2 regions of the Flavobacterium erigeronis genome follow, and region 2 is predicted to be linked to the other one. Evidence: riboswitches for the same ligand, from Rfam matches in the RefSeq annotation. Region 2 holds a riboswitch; the other holds the start of a gene.
What was found. Region 2 has a riboswitch for S-adenosylmethionine ahead of ACWA1F_RS00855 (alpha/beta fold hydrolase). Riboswitches for the same ligand answer to the same signal wherever they lie in the genome.
Positions count from the first base shown of each region.

Region 1 (4,692 bases), on a different contig from region 2:
CCGGTATTTAATGATAAAGGGGAGGTTGAGGTGGTTGCCGGAACGACTCGAGATATTACAGAAAGCAAGCAAGCTGAAGAAAAATTGCAGCAAAGCGAGAATCGTTTCAGAAAAATGATTCATCAGACTCCTGCACCAACTTTAGTGCTTAAAGGTGACGATCTTGTTATTGAGCAGATTAATAAGCACATGCTGCAAATGATTGGCCGCGGAGAAGAAATTATCGGCATGCGATTGATCGATGTCTTGCCAGAACTCGAAGGTCAATATGTGTGGGAACAGGTTCTAAAGGTTTATAACGAAGGAATTCCTTTTGACCAAAGCGAAGTTCTCGTGCCGCACAATCGTACAGGAGAACTCAAAAACTATTATTATAATTTGGCTTATCGTCCATTAATTGAAGATGGAGAGATAACCGGAATGATTCAAGTGGCGGTTGAGGTTACGGAGCAGGTTGTAGCGCGCCACAAAATGGAAGAAAGCGAAAGCCGTTTTAGAGCTTTAGTCAATGCCTCATCCGATTTGGTTTACCGTATGGACGCCGACTGGATGATTATGCACAGTCTCGAAGGAGGAGGAAGACTTTCTGGCGCTGGCGGACACGGCATTAACTGGCTGGATAAGTTTGTGCATCCAAGTGATTTGGAACAGGCTGTTCATCTTATTTCTAAATCTATTGTAGAGAAAAGCATTTTTGAAATGGAACACAAAGTCATCAATGAAGATGATTCTGTCAGCTGGGTTTTCTCGAGAGTAGTGCCAATATTAGACGATAAGGAAAAAATTATAGAGTGGTTTGGCGCTGCAAGTGATATTACTTCGCAAAAAGAACTTCAAAATGTAATCGCAGAAAGCGAGGAAAAATTTAGACAGCTTGCAGATCTGGTTCCGCAAATTATCTGGACAGCTCAGCCAGACGGACTTACAGATTATTACAACAACCGCTGGTACGAATATACTGGTTTTAAACAAGATGAATTTGGCGATTCGAGCTGGGTTCCAAAACTGCATCCAGACGATGTTTCTCAGGTTTTGAAAACTTGGTACCAAAGTGTTCATGCCGGCACTCCGTATCAAATAGAATTTCGTTTAAAAAATGGAAGCACAGGCGAGTATCGCTGGTTTTTGAGTAAAGCGCTTCCGATTAGAGATAAAGAGGGAATAATTACGAATTGGTTTGGTACGTGTACCGATATCCATGAGCAAAAATCTATTACCGAAAAATTAGAAATTTTGGTAGCAGACCGCACCAAAGAATTGCAAAGATCGAATGATGATTTACAGCAGTTTGCGCACGTTGCTTCGCACGATTTAAAAGAACCTGTCCGAAAAATAAAAACTTTTGTAAGCCGTCTAGAAGATCACTTAGAAGGGAAACTAGACGAATCGGCATCCAAATATATTGAGAGAGTTCACGTTGCGGCTGACCGTATGTTTAATATGATTGATGGCGTGCTGGCGTATTCTAAAATCAATGCCGATTCGCAAAAAGCAACAATGGTCGATTTAAATGAAGTCATTAAAAATATAGAAACCGATCTCGAAATTGCACTTCAAAAAACAGGCGGTAAAATTTATTATGAAGAACTTCCAGTTTTGGAAGGAGCTTTGGTATTATTGTATCAGCTTTTCTATAATCTGATTAACAATTCCATTAAATTTGCTAGAGAAAATACGCCTTCGCAAATTACGGTTACAGCGACTGAAAAGACGGAAGACGGCAACAGAATTGCAATAATTACTGTAGAAGATAACGGAATTGGTTTTGACCTCGATCAGACTGGACGTATTTTTGAAACTTTTACCCGCCTAAATTCTAAAGACCGTTACGAAGGAACTGGCTTAGGTTTATCGCTGTGTAAAAAAATAGCAGAACGTCATGGAGGAAATATTACCGCAACAGGAATTGCCAATAAAGGAGCTGTTTTTATTGTTACATTGCCATTTGAACAAAAAGAAAAAGACATTTAATTATGAGTAAAAAGATAATTTTATTAGCTGATGATGACAGAGACGATACAGAAATGTTTTGTGAAGCTCTGGCTGATATCGATGAAAATATTATTTGTCATTGTGCTGAAAATGGTGATAAAGCACTAAAAATGCTTAAAAACGAAGATAAAATTCCAGGTGTTGTTTTTCTAGATTTAAATATGCCCATTCTAAATGGCTGGGAATGTTTGAAAGAATTAAAAGCAGATGAGCGCTATAAAGAAATCCCTGTAATTATGATTTCTACTTCTTCGCATAAAAATGATATGGACACAGCAGCAAATCTTGGCGCTGTCTGTTATTTTGTAAAGCCAAATAATTTTAACGATTTAAAACAAGTGCTTCAATTTATTACTTCTAATCTCGAAAAAGGATTAAAAGAAGCGCTTCCAACTCTCGAAAAAAATAAATACTTGCATGTTTTTTCTTTTTAAATGAGTAAAACGTCTGAATTTCTTTTATAAAAAAGGGATCATAACAAAAAATAACTTTGTTTTAATTTGTTGTTTTTCAGTTGCTAAAGTATGCTGAAAGAGTTTTTAAATAAATTTTACAAAAAAACACAATTTAAACTATACTAGTTCGGTAGAATTAATATATATTTGTAATGCAGAAAATTTATATAATGATACTTATCCAGAAAGACTGAGGGAATAGGCCCATTGATGTCTTAGCAACCTGTTGCCGAATAAGGTGCTAAATCCTTCCGCTGTGTGCGGGCAGATAAGAAAGATTTCTCCGTAAATCTGTTTAAGATCATAATGTTAATCTTTAATTTTTTTTAAATGAAAGCAGAATCCATTTTGTACGCGAGTTACGAGCTTTTGAATTTAATTTTCGAAGAAAACAGCTTTGCCTTTTTCTGAATGAGAAAATTCTAGTTCCACGAGATTCTTTCTTTAATCATATCGCTAATGGCTTTTGTCATTGGCCTGAAATTCTTTTGTCTAATCTAAAAACTAAAAATAAAATGAAAAAAATACTATTAGGTTTTGCTTTGCTTCTGGGTGCTTTTCAAACTCAAGCGCAGGGAAATAATTTACAGTTAAAAGGAACTGTTGTCGATACTTTGGCGCAATATGTCTACTTGCAGAAGTTTCACAATAAAATGTTTACGACAATTGATTCGGCAAAAGTAAAAGACGGAAATTTTAGTTTTAAAACTAAAGTAAAAACCCCAGAATTATACGGTTTAAGCGTCAATACCGAAAGTTCGCCATTGTATATTTTTCTAGAAAAAGACCCAATTACAGTAAAATTAAATCCGAAGAAATATTATACCGCTTCAGTTGTTGCAGGTTCGGCCTCTCAAGACTTGTTCGAAACTTATAAAAAAACGAAAGATGTCGAAATCAGCAAATTCATAACAGAACATCCAAAATCTATAGTTTCGGCTTATGTGCTGTACAGAAACTGGTCGTACAGATTAACGCCAGAACAGATTACGCAAAATATTGCTTTATTAGATAAAAGTCTTCAAAATACCACTTACGTGAAAGAATTAAAAGAACTGGTTACCGTTTTAGACGGATTAGCGGTCGGTAAAAAAGCCCCTGATTTTACAGCCAATGATCCTGAAGGAAAACCAGTTCGCCTTTATGAAAACTTAAAAGGCTACACTTTGGTCGATTTTTGGGCTTCTTGGTGTGGACCATGCAGAAAAGAGAATCCGAATATTGTAGCGGCTTACAAAGAATTTCACGACAAAGGATTCAATATTGTGGCAATCTCTTTAGATAAAAAGAAAGAAAATTGGATTAAAGGAATTAAAGACGACAATCTAACTTGGACACACGTTTCGGATTTGCTTTTCTGGAACAGTGCCGTTGCCAAATTATACGGAGTAAGAGCCATTCCGGGAAATTATTTAATCGATTCTAAAGGAATAATCGTTGCCAAAAACCTGCACGGAGAAGAATTGCAAACTACGTTAAAAACACTTTTAGAGAATAAAATTTAAGACCCAATCTTGTCATTCCTGAGGAACGAGGAATCACACTAGAGAATCCATATAGAAAGTCGCTAATCTTTGTCGAGTTGCGTGTGAGATTCCTCGTTCCTCAGGAATGACAAAAATTGGAGTGAACAATACAACAATACAATTTAGTTAATTTAAAAAATGTAAAGGATATGAATGCTATTGAGCCAACAGTAAAACCAACAGAACCGGAGTGTTACTTTTCTAAGTTTAGAGAGAACACGGTAGGAATTAATCATACTTTCGAATCGGTTTATGGAGAACAAAATTTAGTATACGCCGACTGGGTTGCCAGCGGAAGATTATACGCTCCGATCGAAGAGATAATGCTTAATAAAATTGGTCCAATGATTGCCAATACGCATTCCCTTTCAAGTCAGACTGGAAAAACGTCGACTTACGCTTATCAATATGCAAGGGATATTATAAAAAAATCAGTCAATGCGAGCGAGTCGGATGTTTTGGTCGCTACGGGAAGCGGGATGACGGCGGCTTTATCGAAATTGCAACGCATTATGGCGCTCCGAACAAAATCGGATGAAGATCGACCTGTGGTTTTTATCACCCACATGGAACACCATTCGAATCAAGTTTCGTGGTACGAAACCAATGCCGAAGTTGTGATTTTGGAACCTGATGAAAATAATTTGGTAAATCCAGAAACACTTTCTTTAGTCGTAAAAAAATATGCAGATAGAACTTTAAAAATCGGTTCGTTTACA
Region 1 covers NZ_JBSKGP010000010.1:158,227-162,918, forward strand. The annotation lists gene ACWA1F_RS19400 (PAS domain-containing sensor histidine kinase) at 1-1,971, shown strand, start outside; gene ACWA1F_RS19405 (response regulator) at 1,974-2,426, shown strand; SAM riboswitch class I at 2,622-2,722, shown strand; gene ACWA1F_RS19410 (redoxin domain-containing protein) at 2,963-3,952, shown strand; gene ACWA1F_RS19415 (aminotransferase class V-fold PLP-dependent enzyme) at 4,123-4,692, shown strand, end outside.
Region 1: linked by a shared signal. The riboswitch ahead of ACWA1F_RS19410 (redoxin domain-containing protein) and the one ahead of ACWA1F_RS00855 (alpha/beta fold hydrolase) in region 2 are both predicted to bind S-adenosylmethionine.

Region 2 (4,692 bases):
GCGGCTTTTATTGCAAAAGCCCGAATTGAAGGTCTGCGTGATTTTGGTTCTGCTTTGAGTCCTTTTAATGCTTTTCAGATTATTCAAGGATTAGAAACGCTGCCAATCCGAATTAAGAAACACAGCGAAAATGCTTTGGCTCTGGCTGAATGGCTAGAAAAACAAGATGAGGTGGTTTGGGTCAATTATCCAGGGCTGAAATCTAGTAAATATCACGATTTGGCAAATCAATATCTTCCAGAAGGAAAAAGCGGAATTATCACTTTCGGCTTAAAAGGCGGTTTTGATGCGGCGAAAAAAGTAGTAGACGAAACAAAATTGTTCTCTCTTTTGGCTAATATCGGAGATACAAAGTCATTGATTATTCATCCGGCAAGCACAACGCATCAGCAATTGACAGAAGCGGAGCAAATTGAAACAGGAGTTTCTAAAGATTTGATTCGTCTGTCTGTCGGAATTGAAGATATCGAAGATTTAATTGCAGATCTGCAAGCAGTTTTTGAAAGTGTGAAGCTTTCTCAATACAGCATCAATAAAAATTAGGTTTTTTTGTTTTTTGTTTGAAAGATTGCCTTTAGCGAGTGGTTTTGCTAAAGGTAATTTTTTATGAAAAACATCTTTATAAATTTAAACCATATAAGGAATATAAGTTCATTTAATTTCTTGCGCCACAATTTGTGCGCACAGAAATGCGCCAATCCTAAAATGAACTTATATGACTTATATGGTTTCAAAAAATGTTAGAAATCATGTCAAAGCTTAAAATAAATATTGTCCTTTTTGGAATTGGTAATATCGGAAGCACTTTGATTAATCAGATTATCGAAAGTCAGGAGTTTTTTCTTGAAAGCAAAAATGTCGATTTTCATTTTCCAATTATAACCAATTCGACAGTCGCTTTCTTCGAAAAAGAAGGTGTCGGTTATTCGTGGGAAACCAATTTCAGACAATTGGCAGTTCCTTTTAAAGTAGAAGATATTGTCGAATTTGCTCAAGAAAATGAATTCGAAAACTTAATTGCTGTAGACGCAACGGCCAGCGACGAATTAGTAAAACACTATAATACGCTAATCAAAAACGGATTTAATATTGTAGCTGTAAATAAAAAAGCCAATACGCTTCCGTTAGATCTTTATAAAGAACTTCGATCGAATCTGAAAAAGTACGACAAAGAGTTTCTTTACGAAACCTCTGTTGAGACTGGAATTCCGGTTTTACGGACTTTAAGAGATTTGTATTATTCTGGAGAAAAAATCACAAAGATTCGAGGTGTTTTTTCAGATAATCTGAGTTATGTTTTTAATCGATTTTCAACAGAAGATGTTTCGTTTTCTTCCATTCTAAAAGATGCGAGCCTTTTAGGTTTAATGAAATCCAACTTTAAAGAAGATTTGTCAGGAAATGATACGGCAAGAAAACTTTTGATATTGGCCAGAGAAATCGGAAAAGATTTTGAGCTTTCTGATATTAAGATCAAACCATTTATAACTGAAGAGCATTTGGAGAAAAATGGAGTGCTCAATAAAGATGCTGTCGATAAATCTTTTAAGATTGCCAAAATTACTCAGGCAGAAGATCATGTGCTTCGATATGTGGGCGAATTTGATTTGGAAAAAGGCACTTTAGAGACCAAATTGATTTCTGAATTAGCCAATTCACCAATTGGACAATTAAAAGGTTCTGACACGATTTTTGAAATTTACACAAAATCTTACGGTGATATTCCAATTGTAATTCAGAGCGCGCCTCCGTGCAAGCAGGCAATTTCAAGAGGAATTATAACCGATATTCTAAAAATTGCAGAGCGAATTAGGAGTAAAGAGGCAGTCTGGCTGTAAATTTTTGAATAAAAAAAGAAAAAGGTTCTTTGATAATTTGATTTGTCAATTGGAGTCATGAAGAAAAAAAGGCTTGTTTTGTAAGTTTTTTACCTTTATTATTTCGTTTTCGTTTTTGTAAGAGGTTTTTTATCGTTAAAAAACTGATTTTTAACGATTTTTGTAATTAAATTCTTGAATTTAATTTGTGTAATAAAAAAAATATTTGCATATTTGTTATACCCAAAAACTACTAGAAATCAAATGAACTTAAAAGTCAACAAAATGTTTTGTGCCATTTCGGTTAAGACCGAGGTTGGGGTGTCTATTGCTTAAAAAAATTGTAAGAATACAATAATAATATAGTAAGAGCCTCCTAAGAAATTTTTAGGAGGCTTTTTAATTTAACAGAAATGCAGAATTTTAAAATACAATATAAATCACAGATGAATAAATCCTTACAGATGAACAAGATGTTTACTGTCGCGCTTATTTGCGCATACGTCTGTTGATACTAAAAGCATACATGAGTGTAAAAACTTAAACCCTTTTGGTATCTAAAAATCCAAAAGGGTTTTTTTATTCCAAAAAGCGATTTAACAGAAACATAAAAGAGAAATAAAGATTATAAAACACAACTGAACTAAAACTTAATATCATGAGCAAATTGAACTACTTCGCAGAAAAAATTTCTAAATTGAAAAACAGAAGGACAAAAAATAGCAATCCGCCGCCAACAAACGAATTGGCTCACCCAAGATTCGGAATCACAGAAGAAGATAAAAGTACTGCCAAAAAAGTACCAAACTCTTTATTGTTTTTGATGTATTCAAAAGAAAATGAAACGCTTTTTATCTAAACGGAAAAGCATCATAAACTAGGTGAAAACCTGCTTAATTTTACTGGGCATTTTTGTTCGGTAAATTTTTGCGTATAATAGTTTTTGCTCATGTAAGTCGCAGAAATTTAACAAACACTTTTAGATTAAATTTGTTTGTTAAAGAAATTAGTAGTTAATTTGCACTCGATAAGTTCATAAAAGTATTGAAATGTTATAAAGAAAGGACGAGGGATTAGACCCGATGAATCCTTAGCAACCCTTCGTTAATTCGAAGAAGGTGCTGCATTCTACCACGCCCAACGTGGAAAGATAACAATCAGAATTTTTCTAGTTTAGACTAGTTTTTTCTTTCTAATATTTCCATATACAAATCATAATACAACAGATTTGAAATTGGAAAATATACCAAATCCCATTATAATTCAAGATTTCATCACAGAAAGTGGTGCAAATTATCATTCTATACCGTTAAGTTTTACACTGTCTGGCCAGCCGCTGCACAGTGCGCCTATTGTTTTGGTTAATCACGCCTTGACAGGAAACTCACAAGTTACTGGCGAAAATGGCTGGTGGAATGACTTAATTGGCGAAGGTAAGACTATCGATACTGCTGTTTATACCATTTTAGCCTTTGATATTCCTGGAAACGGAACAAATTCTTTTTTAATCGAAAATTACTTTGATTTTACAGCCAGAGACATTGCAAGAATCTTTATTGAGGGTGTAAAAGCCTTAAATGTTGAAAAGCTTTTTGCTGTTATCGGAGGTTCTGTCGGGGGTGGAATTGCTTGGGAAATTTTAGCATTAGCGCCAAATATTACAGAAAACCTTATTCCGATTGCGAGTGACTGGAAATCGACAGACTGGCTTATTGCAAATTGTTTTCTTCAGGAGCAGATCCTGAATAATTCTTCAAAACCAATAGAAGATGCGAGAATTCATGCCATGTTGTGTTATCGTTCGCCAGAATCATTCAAAGAAAAATTCCAAAGAACCATCAATCAGGATCTTTTGATTTTTAATATCGAAAGCTGGTTGGCACACCACGGAAAAAAATTGCAGAAAAGATTTCAGCTTTCTTCTTATAAATTAATGAATCAGTTGCTTAAAACAATTGATATTACTAGAAATAGTGAAAGTTTTGAAAACTTATTGGCTAAAACAACGGCTTCAATTCATATCATCGGAATCAATTCTGATCTGTTTTTTACAGCAAAAGAAAACGTAGAAACCTACGAAGAATTGAAGAAGTTTAAAGACAATGTTTTCTACAGCGAAATTGTCTCTGTTCACGGACATGACGCTTTTTTAATCGAGTACAAACAATTAGATCATTTACTTGCCGACATTTTTAAGGCAGAAACAATAAAGAAATAAAATGAAAGTATTAAAATTTGGAGGTAAATCGTTAGCAAACGGAGAAGGACTTAACAAAGTTGTTTCTATCATTTCTGATAAAGTTAGTCAAGGTGAAAAAATTGCTGTTGTAGTTTCTGCACGCGGAAATGCGACAGACGAGCTAGAATTTATCTTAAGCATTGCGGCTAAAAATGGCAGCTACAAAGAATTATTAGAAAACTTTAAAAAATATCAAATATCAGATTACCCACAAGTTGATTTATCTGAAGAGTTCAATATTTTAGATAAACTTTTTGAAGGAGTAAGCTTAATTGGCGATTATAGCAAAAAAATTAAAGATCAGATTTTGTCAAAAGGAGAATTGCTTTCGGCTAAATTATTGACAGCTATTTTATTGGAAAAAGGAATTCCAGCCAATTTCGTAGATACAAGGGATTTACTGAAAACAGATTCTAAATTTGGCGATGCACAGCCTTTAGAGCAGCTTTCGAAGAAAAACGTAATCAATTATTTTAAAGAACATAACGGAGAAACGGTTAATATAGTTACAGGTTTCATTGGATCTAACAACAACAACGACACAACTACTTTAGGTAGAAATGGCAGTAACTATACCGCTTCGTTAATCGCCAATTATTTAAATGCTGAAGAATTACAAAACTTCACGCACGTAGA
Region 2 covers NZ_JBSKGP010000001.1:210,365-215,056, reverse strand. The annotation lists gene ACWA1F_RS00870 (O-acetylhomoserine aminocarboxypropyltransferase/cysteine synthase family protein) at 1-543, shown strand, start outside; gene ACWA1F_RS00865 (homoserine dehydrogenase family protein) at 750-1,838, shown strand; gene ACWA1F_RS00860 (hypothetical protein) at 2,476-2,676, shown strand; SAM riboswitch class I at 2,867-2,974, shown strand; gene ACWA1F_RS00855 (alpha/beta fold hydrolase) at 3,052-4,035, shown strand; gene thrA (bifunctional aspartate kinase/homoserine dehydrogenase I) at 4,037-4,692, shown strand, end outside.